DNA from 4 places in the Paenibacillus sp. WLX2291 genome. Region 1 is predicted to be linked to each of the others. Evidence: riboswitches for the same ligand, from Rfam matches in the RefSeq annotation. Region 1 holds a riboswitch; each other region holds the start of a gene.
The links. A riboswitch is a leader RNA that binds a small molecule or an ion and turns the genes downstream of it on or off. The one in region 1 is predicted to bind thiamine pyrophosphate.
Positions count from the first base shown of each region.

Region 2: it holds a riboswitch for thiamine pyrophosphate, as region 1 does, so the genes downstream of both, ACDE64_RS13420 (thiamine phosphate synthase) here and thiC (phosphomethylpyrimidine synthase ThiC) in region 1, are expected to answer to the same signal.
Region 3: it holds a riboswitch for thiamine pyrophosphate, as region 1 does, so the genes downstream of both, ACDE64_RS01770 (ABC transporter substrate-binding protein) here and thiC (phosphomethylpyrimidine synthase ThiC) in region 1, are expected to answer to the same signal.
Region 4: it holds a riboswitch for thiamine pyrophosphate, as region 1 does, so the genes downstream of both, thiM (hydroxyethylthiazole kinase) here and thiC (phosphomethylpyrimidine synthase ThiC) in region 1, are expected to answer to the same signal.

Region 1 covers NZ_CP176755.1:1,826,312-1,829,502, forward strand. The annotation lists gene thiC (phosphomethylpyrimidine synthase ThiC) at 1-1,655, opposite strand, end outside; TPP riboswitch at 1,897-2,000, opposite strand; gene ACDE64_RS07845 (M42 family metallopeptidase) at 2,058-3,095, opposite strand.
Region 2 covers NZ_CP176755.1:3,140,699-3,143,889, reverse strand. The annotation lists gene ACDE64_RS13430 (serine/threonine protein kinase) at 1-27, shown strand, start outside; gene ACDE64_RS13425 (hypothetical protein) at 441-1,346, shown strand; TPP riboswitch at 1,552-1,659, shown strand; gene ACDE64_RS13420 (thiamine phosphate synthase) at 2,025-2,750, shown strand; gene thiO (glycine oxidase ThiO) at 2,740-3,191, shown strand, end outside.
Region 3 covers NZ_CP176755.1:422,701-425,891, reverse strand. The annotation lists gene ACDE64_RS01780 (Spo0E family sporulation regulatory protein-aspartic acid phosphatase) at 1-62, opposite strand, end outside; gene ACDE64_RS01775 (pyridoxamine 5'-phosphate oxidase family protein) at 460-876, opposite strand; TPP riboswitch at 1,265-1,373, shown strand; gene ACDE64_RS01770 (ABC transporter substrate-binding protein) at 1,464-2,537, shown strand; gene ACDE64_RS01765 (MTH1187 family thiamine-binding protein) at 2,657-2,950, shown strand; gene ACDE64_RS01760 (ABC transporter permease) at 2,947-3,191, shown strand, end outside.
Region 4 covers NZ_CP176755.1:4,662,587-4,665,777, forward strand. The annotation lists gene thiD (bifunctional hydroxymethylpyrimidine kinase/phosphomethylpyrimidine kinase) at 1-701, opposite strand, end outside; gene thiM (hydroxyethylthiazole kinase) at 723-1,556, opposite strand; TPP riboswitch at 1,694-1,795, opposite strand; gene ACDE64_RS20030 (alpha/beta hydrolase) at 1,894-2,724, opposite strand.

The sequences.
Region 1 (3,191 bases):
CGAATATCCTGCGTAATCTTCATACTGCAAAATTTCGGGCCGCACATGGAGCAGAAATGTGCTGATTTGGCACCTTCTGCGGGCAGTGTCTCATCGTGATAACTCATCGCCCGCTCGGGATCGAGTGATAGATGAAACTGATCGCGCCAGCGGAATTCAAACCGCGCGCGGGACAGTGCATCATCCCGATAACGGGCGCGCGGATGACCTTTGGCGAGATCGGCAGCGTGCGCAGCAATTTTGTACGTGATAACGCCCTCTTTGACATCCTCGCGATTCGGCAGACCGAGATGCTCCTTAGGTGTTACATAGCAGAGCATCGCCGTCCCCATCGAGCCAATCATGGCTGCTCCAATCGCACTCGTAATATGATCGTAGCCCGGCGCAATATCTGTTGTTAGCGGACCGAGTGTATAAAAGGGGGCTTCCTTGCACACATCCAGCTGTCGATCCATATTTTCCTGAATGAGCTGCATCGGGACATGCCCTGGACCTTCAACCATTACCTGCACATCATGCTGCCAAGCGATCTGCGTCAACTCACCTAGCGTATCCAACTCAGCAAACTGAGCTTCGTCATTCGCATCCGCAATAGAACCCGGACGTAGTCCATCCCCCAGCGAAAAGCTAATATCGTACGCCTTCATAATCTCGCAAATATCTGCAAAATGCGTATACAGAAAGTTCTCTCGATGATGCGCCAGACACCACGCTGCCATAATCGATCCGCCGCGACTGACGATGCCGGTTACGCGCTTCGCAGTGAGCGGAATATAACGTAATAGCACCCCGGCATGAATCGTAAAATAATCCACACCCTGTTCTGCCTGCTCAATTAGTGTGTCCCGATACATCTCCCAGCTGAGATCCTCCGCCTTACCATTGACCTTTTCCAATGCTTGATAAATCGGCACTGTACCGACCGGCACTGGCGAATTGCGGATAATCCATTCGCGCGTCGTATGAATATTTTTGCCAGTGGAGAGATCCATAATCGTATCTGCGCCCCAACGCGTCGCCCATGTCATTTTCTCCACTTCCTGCTCGATAGAGGAAGCAACTGCCGAATTACCGATATTGGCATTGATCTTCACATGAAACCGGCGTCCGATAATCATCGGCTCCAGCTCAGGATGATTCACATTCGCAGGTATAATTGCACGTCCGGCAGCAATCTCGGCACGTACCACTTCCGGCGTCATCCCTTCGCGAATAGCGATATACTCCATCTCCGGCGTAATGATGCCACGGCGAGCGTAATGTAGCTGGGTCACATTATGTCCCGTTTTGGCACGTAGAGGTTGGAGCCCGTAGTCTGGAAACTTCTCCGCGCCGTGCAGCTCCGCTTTTTCCATACTGGTGAATCCGTTATCCTCTGGCTGCTCTGTTCGCGCATCAACCGGCTCACAATCACCGCGTTCAGCAATCCAGCCTGCGCGCAGTGGAGATAATCCCCGACGAATATCAATGGTTGATTGCTCGTCAGTGTACGGTCCGCTCGTATCGTACACCCGTAGCGGTGCATTGGCAGTTTCCACACCGCGTAATTCACTCGGTGAAAGGGCGATCTCGCGCTCTGGCACCTGAATGTCGGGACGTGAGCCGATTGTATACACTTTGCGGCTACCGGGCAATGGGGTTGTTAGAATAGGCATAGTCAAAAATCCTCCTACAGTTATACGGATAACATCCATCGTAGACTGCTGAGTAGGGAATATGGTGGGGCGGCAACCAGTACAGTATGTAACCAATACATCAGTTGCAATCCGCAACCGACATGTTTGCCATGCTTGCATATATTATCCTATTATCTTCTTCGATTCACCGAACACGACAAAAAGCCGCCTCCGGCGAACGGAAGCGGCAAATAAGACCACAGGCAAACAAAATAAGCCGGTCATCATTGCACCACTTTCCTACGCTGGCATAACCCAGATCAGGTTCAAAGGGACCAAAGCTACGCTTTATCTCAGCCCATACGGGCGCCCCTAGTGGATGTCTCGCTGTACACTATACTTGGTCGGCAAACGTTCTGTCAACCTTTGCCATGATAGTGATTATTCGGTAATATAAGCTGCTAGCAGACGTGCAGTGTTAATAACGGCATCGCTATGTGTACGCTCCATAGAGTGCGAAGCATGTACGCCGGGTCCGATCAACGCCGCCCGGATATTGTTGCCACCACGCAGTGCAGCAGAGGCGTCAGAACCGTAATGTGGATACACATCAAGCGCAAACGGAATCTGTTCACGCCGTGCCAACTCAGCAAGCTTGCCAGTCATCTCATAATCGTAAGGACCGGAGCTGTCTTTGACACAGATCGATACATCCGTTTCTTTACATGACAGATCATCACCGATACAGCCCATATCAACCGCGATCATCTCGTCGATATCGCCTGGAATATAGGCGGTGCCGTGACCAACTTCCTCGTAGTTGGAAATGAGTAATTTCACTGTATGACGCGGCTTCCATTGGTGAGTATGCGCCGATTCCAATAGCCCGAACATGGCGGCAACACTCGCTTTATCATCCAGATGGCGGGATTTGATATATCCGCTATCTGTCATTACCGGACGCGCGTCGAAGGAGATATAATCGCCCACCGCAATGCCAAGTGCGTCGACATCTTCTTTCGACGCAACAACCTCGTCGATTCGCACTTCCATATGATTTTCCGTTCGCTTTAACGTTTCCGCGTGATCATATACATGCACCGACGGCTCGGTAGAGAGGATTGTGCCGGTGTACATTTTGCCACTGCGAGTATGGATGATACAGTATTCATTTTCAATGCTATTCATCGTAAAACCGCCGACCATGGTCATGCGGATTTTGCCATCCGGTTTGACAGCACGAACCATCGCACCTAGCGTATCGACATGACCGCTTAATGCAATCGTGCGTGAATCATCCTGACCAGCAAGCGTCAGAATCAATCCGCCTTTATGGTTATAGTCCGCCTGTACTCCCAGTCTGAGTGCTTCCTCATGCAGTGTTGCTAGCAGGTGATGCGTGTAGCCTGTCGGGCTAGGCGTTGCCAGCAGCTGCTGAAGCAGGGAAAGGGTGTACTCGCGGTTCATCGTAATGGACATGTTCAATCTCCTTTTGCACAGTCAACACAGGCTGTACGACATAGTCAAAATTCCAGTGAGCCTCCAAAGGCACAATATAAACAACATACCAGTTTT
Region 2 (3,191 bases), 1.3 Mb from region 1:
TTTCGATTCCATCTTTCCCTGTTTTAAATTTGATATTCAACAATTAGAATGCAAAAAGTCTCAGACGTAGATTCACTGGACAGGGTACATAAGATCATTCCATACTCGGCCTTTTATCACTTTGAAGCAATAGTAATATATTATAAGCTGTACTAAACGGCTATCTGCGAACTCATCCACATCTATTCACTCTCTATTCGTAGCAAACATCATACCACATACGGGCCATCTGCAAACATTGTACAGACATCAATACAGGCTGCGATAAAGGTTGCAATGATTCATCACTTTTTACAGAAAATATTTGCACCAATGATCATTATCGATTGCAATCTGATGTGCTATCAATTCTGTTGCCTGTATACACAAACGCACAAACAGGATCATAAACCGACTGCTTATGATCCCACGGATAGCCAGGGAGATAAGGAGGAGTGAATATGACGACGGTTATGTTTTGGAGTCCGGATAACGGACAGGGTAAAACGTCTGCGCATACAGTTATTACTGCGATTACAGCTGCATTGCAATACAGGGCACGTCTGCTTCTCTGCCATAATGATGAACGTGGACATGGTGTAGAATATGGAATTACAGCGGATTTGAGCGAGCCAGTGGCAGACATCTGGAAGAACGGGCCTGGCATTGATCGTCTGCATTATTTGCAGCAGTCAGGTATTCTGAATGCAGGCAATGTGACCGATTATATGGTGCCGCTAGTACGTGATCGGCTTCATTTACTGGCAGGAACACAACATGCTCACAACGAAGCAAACCGCAATCCTGTATTTTGGAACAATCTATTTCAGGCGGCAAGTCATCATTATGACTTGGTGTTAATGGATGCAGGTTGTGGCGAAGACAAGCTGCCATTGCTTGAATTGGCAGACCTCGTAGTTGTGAATCTGGGACAAAACCGCGAGTCCTTGCACAACTTTTTTGCCAACCCATTATATGCGGATTGGGAATGGAGTTCTTCATGGATGCCGGTAATCGGAGCATATCAACCGAAAGGCAAACTGACAGAAACCGAAATCAGTCGTCGTTTTGGGTTGCAGCGCCAGTTATACACACTGAATCATTGCCAGCCTTTACAGGATGCATGGAATGTACAACGCCTGCTGTCTTTTATGCGAAATCGGCTTGTTCTCGATTGGCCAGAGCAACAATTGGGTCAATTTTTCAGACAATCGTTTTTGCTGACATCGGGTATTCTCGAACAGCTTGAGCAACAGGAAAATGCAGCTTTGCCACAGCAAGCCGTACTGGCGGGTGAACGGTCTAGCATTCATCGGATTCGTCATCTGGCATTGAAAATGCCATCGCTTGTATATTCTCCCGTTTGATTGTAAACAGATCGACTTCCTGAACCTGCTAAGCTTAATCATGTAACAGATGGTAAATAATAAATTGTAACTAGCAGATTATAAAGTGCACCCAGGGTGCATTTACATAAACAGCGATAAACCTGTATATGAAAATAGCAGCTTCATTTGCTTTATTGATACAGGTTTGCTAAGATGAGAATGTTTCAAACGACAACAGCATATCCATATGCACTAGGGGAGCCTTTATAGGCTGAGATGACAGCATACTGCTGACGAACCCTTTGGACCTGATCTGGATCATACCAGCGTAGGGAAGTGGAAGAGCATATCCGATATGAGGAAATGAAGACGTATTCCGGGTTTTAAATAGCATCTAATGTTGTATCAGCATGATCGGTTATATTCTATTACATGATAGTTACTATGGGATGGATCGCGATCAGGCAATATAATACGGTAAATGATGTGAATATAATAGTTAACCGGAATAGATTATGATCATCTTCAACCTCATGAATCTGCCTTTGCTCTGGGTAGCAGAAGGATCACTGATTTGCAGGTGAATCCGAGTGCAAACCCTGTTTATTTCATAACGATAAAATAAACAGCCACTTTCCAATTGGAAGGTGGCTGTTTTGCGTATATTGGTATCTGCAAGGCAGTTATACAAACGAAGCATACAAAGAAGGTGATCCAATGGAACTGCATGTAGTGACTCCCGGTACGCTAACGCAACAAGGTGTGATAGACATTAGTGTACGTATTCATCCTTACGTGACAGCAATCCATATTCGTGAAAAAAGCTGGACAGAGCAACAAATCATACAGACCGTTCAGCAGATGTTGCTGCGAGATATACCTGCTTTTTTGATTGTCATTAATAATCATCCGCAATTGGCGCTGGAATTAGGGGTTGGAGGTGTACATTTACCAGAATTTGCAGCTATGTATACCGCCAGTGATTGCATTGAGTCAGACAACAAATCTTCGACCAAATCCAATCACAACATTGCTCAATCATCTTCATTAACGATCAGTCGTTCCGTTCATAGTGTTGAACGTGCATGGGAAGCAGAACAGGAAGGCTGTCATTATGCAATATTCGGACATATTTACGCTACCCAGTCCAAGCACGGAGTCGAACCGCGCGGAGTAGAGCAACTGGCAAAAGTCTGTTCAGCAACAAATATGCCTATAATCGCAATTGGCGGCATACAGCCACATCATTGTGCAGAATTACATGCTGCTGGTGCGGCTGGCATAGCGGTGATGTCTTCCATATTCACTGCCAGTTCTCCGCTGCAAGCAGTCCAACAATATGCAGATGCTATACAACAGACTGGTTCTGCGCAACAAGCAGTTTACAACAAACGTCCACGAGAGATGAACGGGACAACAGGGAGTGGCATTCATGAGACATGAAGGACAGTACGATGTGATTGTCGTTGGCGCGGGCGCAATTGGAGCAGCGATTGCACTGGAATGTCAGAGCCGTGGAGCAAACGTCGCGATAGTAGAAAAACAACGACCAGCAGCAGGAGCTTCCGGTGCAGCAGGTGGAATGTTGGCTGCATCGTCTGAGCATTTTGTGCATCAGGATTTGCAGCGACTCGCATTACGCAGTCGTTCATTGTATCCGGCGCTTGCGCAGCGTTTGTATAACTGCACTGGAATCGACATTGGTTTGCGCAAGGAAGGATTTCTTTTACCAATTGAAGATACTGCCAACACTATAAATGTTGCTGCCTCTATAGGGAATGCTGCCGATACTAGCCCGCAGCAAGGGTTGGAATGGTGGAATGCTATACGATTGGCAGATGTTGAGCCGTATATACGGGCAGAGCAAGGTATGATGTACAACCC
Region 3 (3,191 bases), 1.4 Mb from region 1:
GCCATCTGGTTCAGAATGCGGCGCTCCTGCTCGATTTGCTGTTCAATCTTTTCCAGGTCCAAGGAAAACACCTCCCGTAAAATACCCCTTCCAACGTGCATGCTCTGTCTGATTACGGGCATATTTTCCATCACCATATCCCGCGATTGTATGGTTTGATCTGCGAAAGAATGCTGCTTCATCTATATGTCTTAGTTGTTTACATTAAATTGTTGGTATTATATTGGTTATACCTTACTTTCATGTGACGTTTCAAGTTCCTACAGTACCTATTTTATCCTTATTTTGGAAACAAAAAATGACAAAAAATCCGGTTTGGAATTTTGTATTTCGGGATAGAAATTTACAAAATTCGTCACCGGATTTTACGAATGCCTACTATGACAAGGATTTACCTGTGTAACAAAATACGACAGCAAGGCTGATCGTATCTCTTAGGTGTAACCGCAACCGGCAGGATTAGCCCTGCCAGGTTTGCTTATTGCCGTCCTGATCGGTATATTCGATTGTTTGTGGTTTGATATCCAGTACGACATAATCGGGATCATCCGGTCCAGAGAACCATTGCTTGAAATCGTCTTTCCAGACGCGCTGCTTCAGCTCGGCATCATCAGACACCGTTGCCGTTGCCTGTACTTCAACCACTTCGTTATTGCCGCCTTTTTCGTAACCTAGCAGCAGATAGCAGTTCGGGTTTTGTTCCAATTCTTCAACTTTATGCGTTTTGCGATCCGTTGCCAGATGGATGTTCAATCCTTCATTGTAGAGCGCCATATAACGAACTTTCGGCTTGTTATTCTCTACTGTACCAAATGCACAAAATGGATTGTCAGACAGGGCTTTGATGATTGCTTGTTCTTCGATGGATGTACTCATGATCAAGCTCCTTTCGCAAGTGGGAAGATAAGGTATTGGTTGTTCCAGATTCTGCTTCTATCATGGACATGTATCCTGATCACTCAGTTGTATTCGTCCTATGACAACGGATATACATACGTATGATCCGTTAATGGTATAAAAAATACTTCATTGCATACATACCCGATGCGGCTGGCAGTGAACCTGTTACAGCTTGTTTTGGGACGGTTCGGTGCGAATGTATCGCCTGCTTGCTGTTGTATTAGCATCCGTTTACTATGAACATCCGCTTTCTCATTCCAACGGTTCAGCCCGCGGTTCAGCTGTATGTTTCGACGATACGCTCGCGGCTGACCTGCTGGACAGTTATGCCCTGCTCGTCTATAATTACAGCTAGAAAAAGCGCATATCTGTCTAGGGGAGCTGGGAAGCCGGCTGAGAGTGTATTCCAACAATACTGACCCTTATACCTGATCTGGATAATGCCAGCGTAGGAAGTGAAGCATGCCATGTATGTCTACTCATATATGCACCTATGTCGTCCCTGTCCGGGGCGCTTTTTTTATATAACAAGCACGATATTCAGAGGGGAGTCTTACCGAAACATGAATACATTACGCAACAAAACAGGTGTGCTGATTCTGCTGTCTCTGGTGCTACTGATAACTGCCTGCGGACAACGCAGTAGTGATAGTCAGAACAGCACTGGCAGCACTGACAACGGAACTGCATTACAAGATGTGCAGGTCGTGCTGGATTGGACGCCGAATACGAATCATACCGGTCTGTATGTAGCTCAAGAGATGGGATATTACAAGGAAGCTGGTCTGAATGTGAAGATCATTCAGCCCGGTCAAGGCGGCGCAGATACGATGGTCGCTTCCGGTCAGGTGCCGTTTGGCATTAGCTATCAGGAGAGCGTGACGCAGGCGCGTGTACAGGATGTGCCGCTCGTCTCACTGGCAGCAGTCATTCAGCATAATACGTCCGGCTTTGCCGCTCCGGTAGATCGCGGCATCAAGTCGCCGAAGGATATGGAAGGCAAGTCATACGGCGCATGGGGTTCACCGGTCGAAGAAGCCGTCATGAAGTCGATCATGGACACAGACGGCGGTGATGTTAGCAAGGTGAAGAGTGTGAATATCGGCGATGCAGACTATTTTACAGCTGTCAAAAAAGGCATTGATTTCGCGTGGATCTTCTACGGCTGGACGGGAATCGAAGCCGAGCTGCGCGGCGAACCGCTCGATATGCTGTACGTCAAAGACTACTCACCAAATCTCGACTATTACACACCGGTTATCGTAACGAACGAGAATGAGATCAAAAACGATCCCAAACTGGTGAAGGCATTCATGTCTGCCACAGCCAAAGGCTATGCATATGCCATCGCCAATCCCGACAAAGCTGCTGATATTCTAATCAAAGCCGTTCCCGATCTCGATCCCGAACTGGTCAAAGCAAGCCAGAAGTGGTTATCGCCGCGCTATCAGGATGACGCTGCTCAGTGGGGTCTGCAAAAAGAATCCGTCTGGGCAGGTTACGCCGACTGGATGTACAAACAGAAGCTATTGGAGCAGCCGCTAGATGCAAGCAAGGCGTTTACTAATGACTTCTTGCCGTCCGCTTCGGCAACGACCCAAGACACTACGACCACAACAGATACTACAGCAAAATAAATAGTCATTTCCGTATACAAGCATCATTTGCATATACAGGTATTGCAAGTTTGCCATACCATATCGTCGTATAACAGGTTTCATCATCTCTCATCTTTGTATTCAAGGAGGCAGATTCCATGTCCAAGACACTACTCAGCATTCAGGTCATTCCCAAAACACAGCCCGGCGAGGATTCTTACGATTACGTCGATGCCGCGATTGAAGTCATTCAGTCCTCTGGCGTTCCCTACGAAGTACATCCGCTGGAAACGACGATGGAAGGCGAATTGGAGGAGCTGCTGGATATCGTGCGCCGTATGCATGAAGCACTGGTCGCCAAAGGAAGTCCCAGCATCATTTCCCAGATCAAAATCGCCCATAATCCCACCGGCATCAGCATGAACGGTCTAACGGAGAAATACCGAGCATGACGGTACGTGAATGGTGGAAAGGCATATGGCCGCCCTCAGGGGCGGTCGTTTTGTTACTGTTGCTCTGGCAGGCGGCGACGTCGCTGTTCGGAATTGAGGATTGGATTCTACCCGCTCCGCTGCAAATTGCGCATGAAGCGTCCAGCAGCTATGAACGGCTGCTTGGGCATACGTGGGCGACGCTCAAGCTGACACTGTCCGGCTTTGCGATCGGTACGGCAACCGGGCTGATCGTGGCAGG
Region 4 (3,191 bases), 2.8 Mb from region 1:
TGTACTGCTTCCAGCAATCCGTTGCCTTTGGCTAATTCAGCGGTCATAGCTGCGGAATAGGTACAGCCCGTGCCATGCGTATGCGGAGTGTCTACACGCGGACGCTCTACATAATGAAATTGCGTACCGTCGAACAGTACATCGACTGCTTGCGCGGTGGATGTATCATGCCCGCCTTTGATAACGGCGGCACGAGCGCCCATCTGAACAAGTTGCCGCGCCGCCTGTTCGCGTTCGCTTAGTGTGCGGATGGTGTTACCCGTTAAGAGTTCCGCTTCCGGTACATTGGGCGTGATGACTGCCGCCAGCGGCAATAGCTCCTGAATGAGCGCTTGCATCGCCTGTTGTTGCAGCAGTACGGAACCGCCCTTTGCCACCATCACGGGATCGATTACCAGCTTGCTCCACTCATACTGTCGCACGGCTGCTGCCACTTCGCGAATAATGTCAGCGCTGAATAACATGCCGGTCTTCACCGCATCCGGCTGTAGATCGTCGCCGATGGAATGCAGCTGCGCGACCACACCTTGCTGCTCAACAGGATATACGCCCTGTACGCCGGCAGTATTTTGCGCGGTAACAGCGGTCACTACGGACATACCGTATACTCCTAGCTCCTGAAATGTTTTCAGATCTGCCTGAATGCCTGCACCGCCGCCGCTATCCGAGCCAGCAATCGTTAATGCCTGATGAATACGCATCGTATATTCTCTCCTTTCTGTTCAAGATAGATGATGATCTGGCTGATGAATGTCTGATTTCTGAGTCATACGCGCCCGCTGCTGTACTTGCTCCGGCGTAACCGTACCTAACATATTTAACAGCTCGATCTGAAAACTACCCGTTCCATGCTGCCCGGCACGTTCCGCCGCCAGCTCCGCAGCTACTCCGTAAAAGGTCAACGCCGCTACCGACGACTGCAACAATTGCGCCCGACTTCCATCCGTAACCGCAGCAAATGCAGACACAACCGAGCTAAGTAGACAACCTGCTCCTGTGACCTGTGTGAGCAGAGGATGACCGTTGGCGATGCCATACACTTGATCCCCATCTGTCACCAGATCCTCAGCACCTGTAATGACCACGATGCAGTGCAACTGGCGCGCCGCCCGAATTGCCAGTTGTACGCGGTCGCCATCTCCGCCGCCTGCATCGACGCCTTTGATCTGCCACGCTTCTCCAATGACGTTGGCAACTTCCGCCACATTGCCGCGCACAATATCGACGCGCACTTCTTCCGTAATTTGCTGAGCAGAAGCGGTGCGGTAGGGCGTCGCTCCGGCACCTACCGGATCGAATACTACCGGTACACCGGCATGATTCGCCGCTTTGCCTGCTAACAAAATCGACTGCACGACATACGGATCAAGCGTACCGATATTGAGCATGACGGCTCCTGCCATCGCTGCTACATCCTCTACTTCCTCATGTGCAAATGCCATAAATGGCGAGGCGCCCAGCGCCAGCAATCCATTCGCAGTAAAGTTCGTAACGACAACATTGGTAATATTGTGAACAAGCGGCTGACGCTCCCGTACCGTTCGCAAAAAAGACATTCTATTTCCTCCTTCAGATGGTTTACAATACAAACAAACGCAAAAAGACCCACCGTTCTCCCGTAGGAGACAGGTGGGTCGTATCCTTTCACTAGAAACCGCCATGTTATGATCACAATGGCTGTCTGTTGCATGAACGAATCGATGTTCCACTTCCCTCCGCTGGTATCATCCAGATCAGGTTCCAAGGGTCCGGAACAATATTCCGTCTCAGCCGTCAGGCTCCCCTAGTGAAATGCGTATAACCTATACAGTTTGATTGTGCCTATACTAGTTGTTGCATGTTTACCATATCACGCTCATGATCATTTGGCAAAAAAGGATCGGTGTACGATACTCAGATCATCCAGTGCTGCCACTGTGTCTGTGCCGCTTCGCGCTCGGCAAGCCATTGGCGCGTATGATCCAGCAGTTCGCGTCGATGCGGACCGGATGAGTACGTATGGTCTGCCTGAAAAATAATCTGCTTATCACAGCGACCTTCCGTCCGTGTCCAAAATTCCTTTTGGTATAGGAACGAATAGTCGACCGGAATCACATCGTCGCCTGTGCCATGCACGACCAGCACATCGCCAGTAAACCGGCGTGCTTCTTGGAACGGTTGGAAGTTGCCCAACGATTCAAAATAAGCCGGCGTGAACGTATAGCTCTGATGATCTGCTTCCCCTTGAATGACCGCCTGCTCATACGTTTCGCGACCGACGATTTTGACAATATCGTTAAATGGATGACCAACCGCCGACCAGAGCACCAAATGATTCACACGGCGATCCCGCACCGCAGTCAGCAGCGCTACCGCACCACCCAGACTGTGACCGAGCAACGTTACACGCGTTGGATCAATATCATTGCAGTTGACGACATAATCCAATACGGTACGCGTCTGCTCAACCATGGACTCAATGCCCTGTTGACCATATTGACCACCACTCTCACCGCAACCCGCATAGTCAAAACGAACAACCATGTATCCGTCTGCTGCCAGTTCGCGCGCACTGTTGACAAACAGGCGATCTGTACCGATCCGATTGCCGATAAACCCGTGGCAGATCACGACCAGCGGTGTTCGCCCTTTACCCTTGCCTTCCGACTTGTGCTCCTGCGCCGGGTAATGAATACTGGCTGCCAGATCTACATCATGATGACGAATCGTAATATTCCGTTCCATGGTAATTCCTCCTTGTCTGTATGGTTGCTGCATGAGGCATGGCTTCATCAGCGCTCCGATATCCATTTCCTCTATTGTTAGATCTGTCCATCTACATGTCAGCTACACAACGCAAAGTGCAAACCAAATGGACAATTTCATTTAAAATTAAATAATTCCGATATGTTTAGTAAGTTTTATTTATATTCCTATAATATCATTTTGCCGAGTGAATTGTCAATCTTGCGAAAGTGTGGCAAAATAGTGGTTTCCGGGTTGATCGGTACATGCGTGCAAGTACGATTGCAAGCGCTATATGTATCAGATGCAGAGCGCCCTGCGCATGGCATCATAACCTGCGACATATCCCGTGTATTCCGGGTAATAGTGAATATACATATCCTGCATATCAGGTATGATCCGCATGTTCGTCCGTAACATTCACTGTCAGACGACAGGCGGTTTAACTATCATAAAATCTAGCGAGA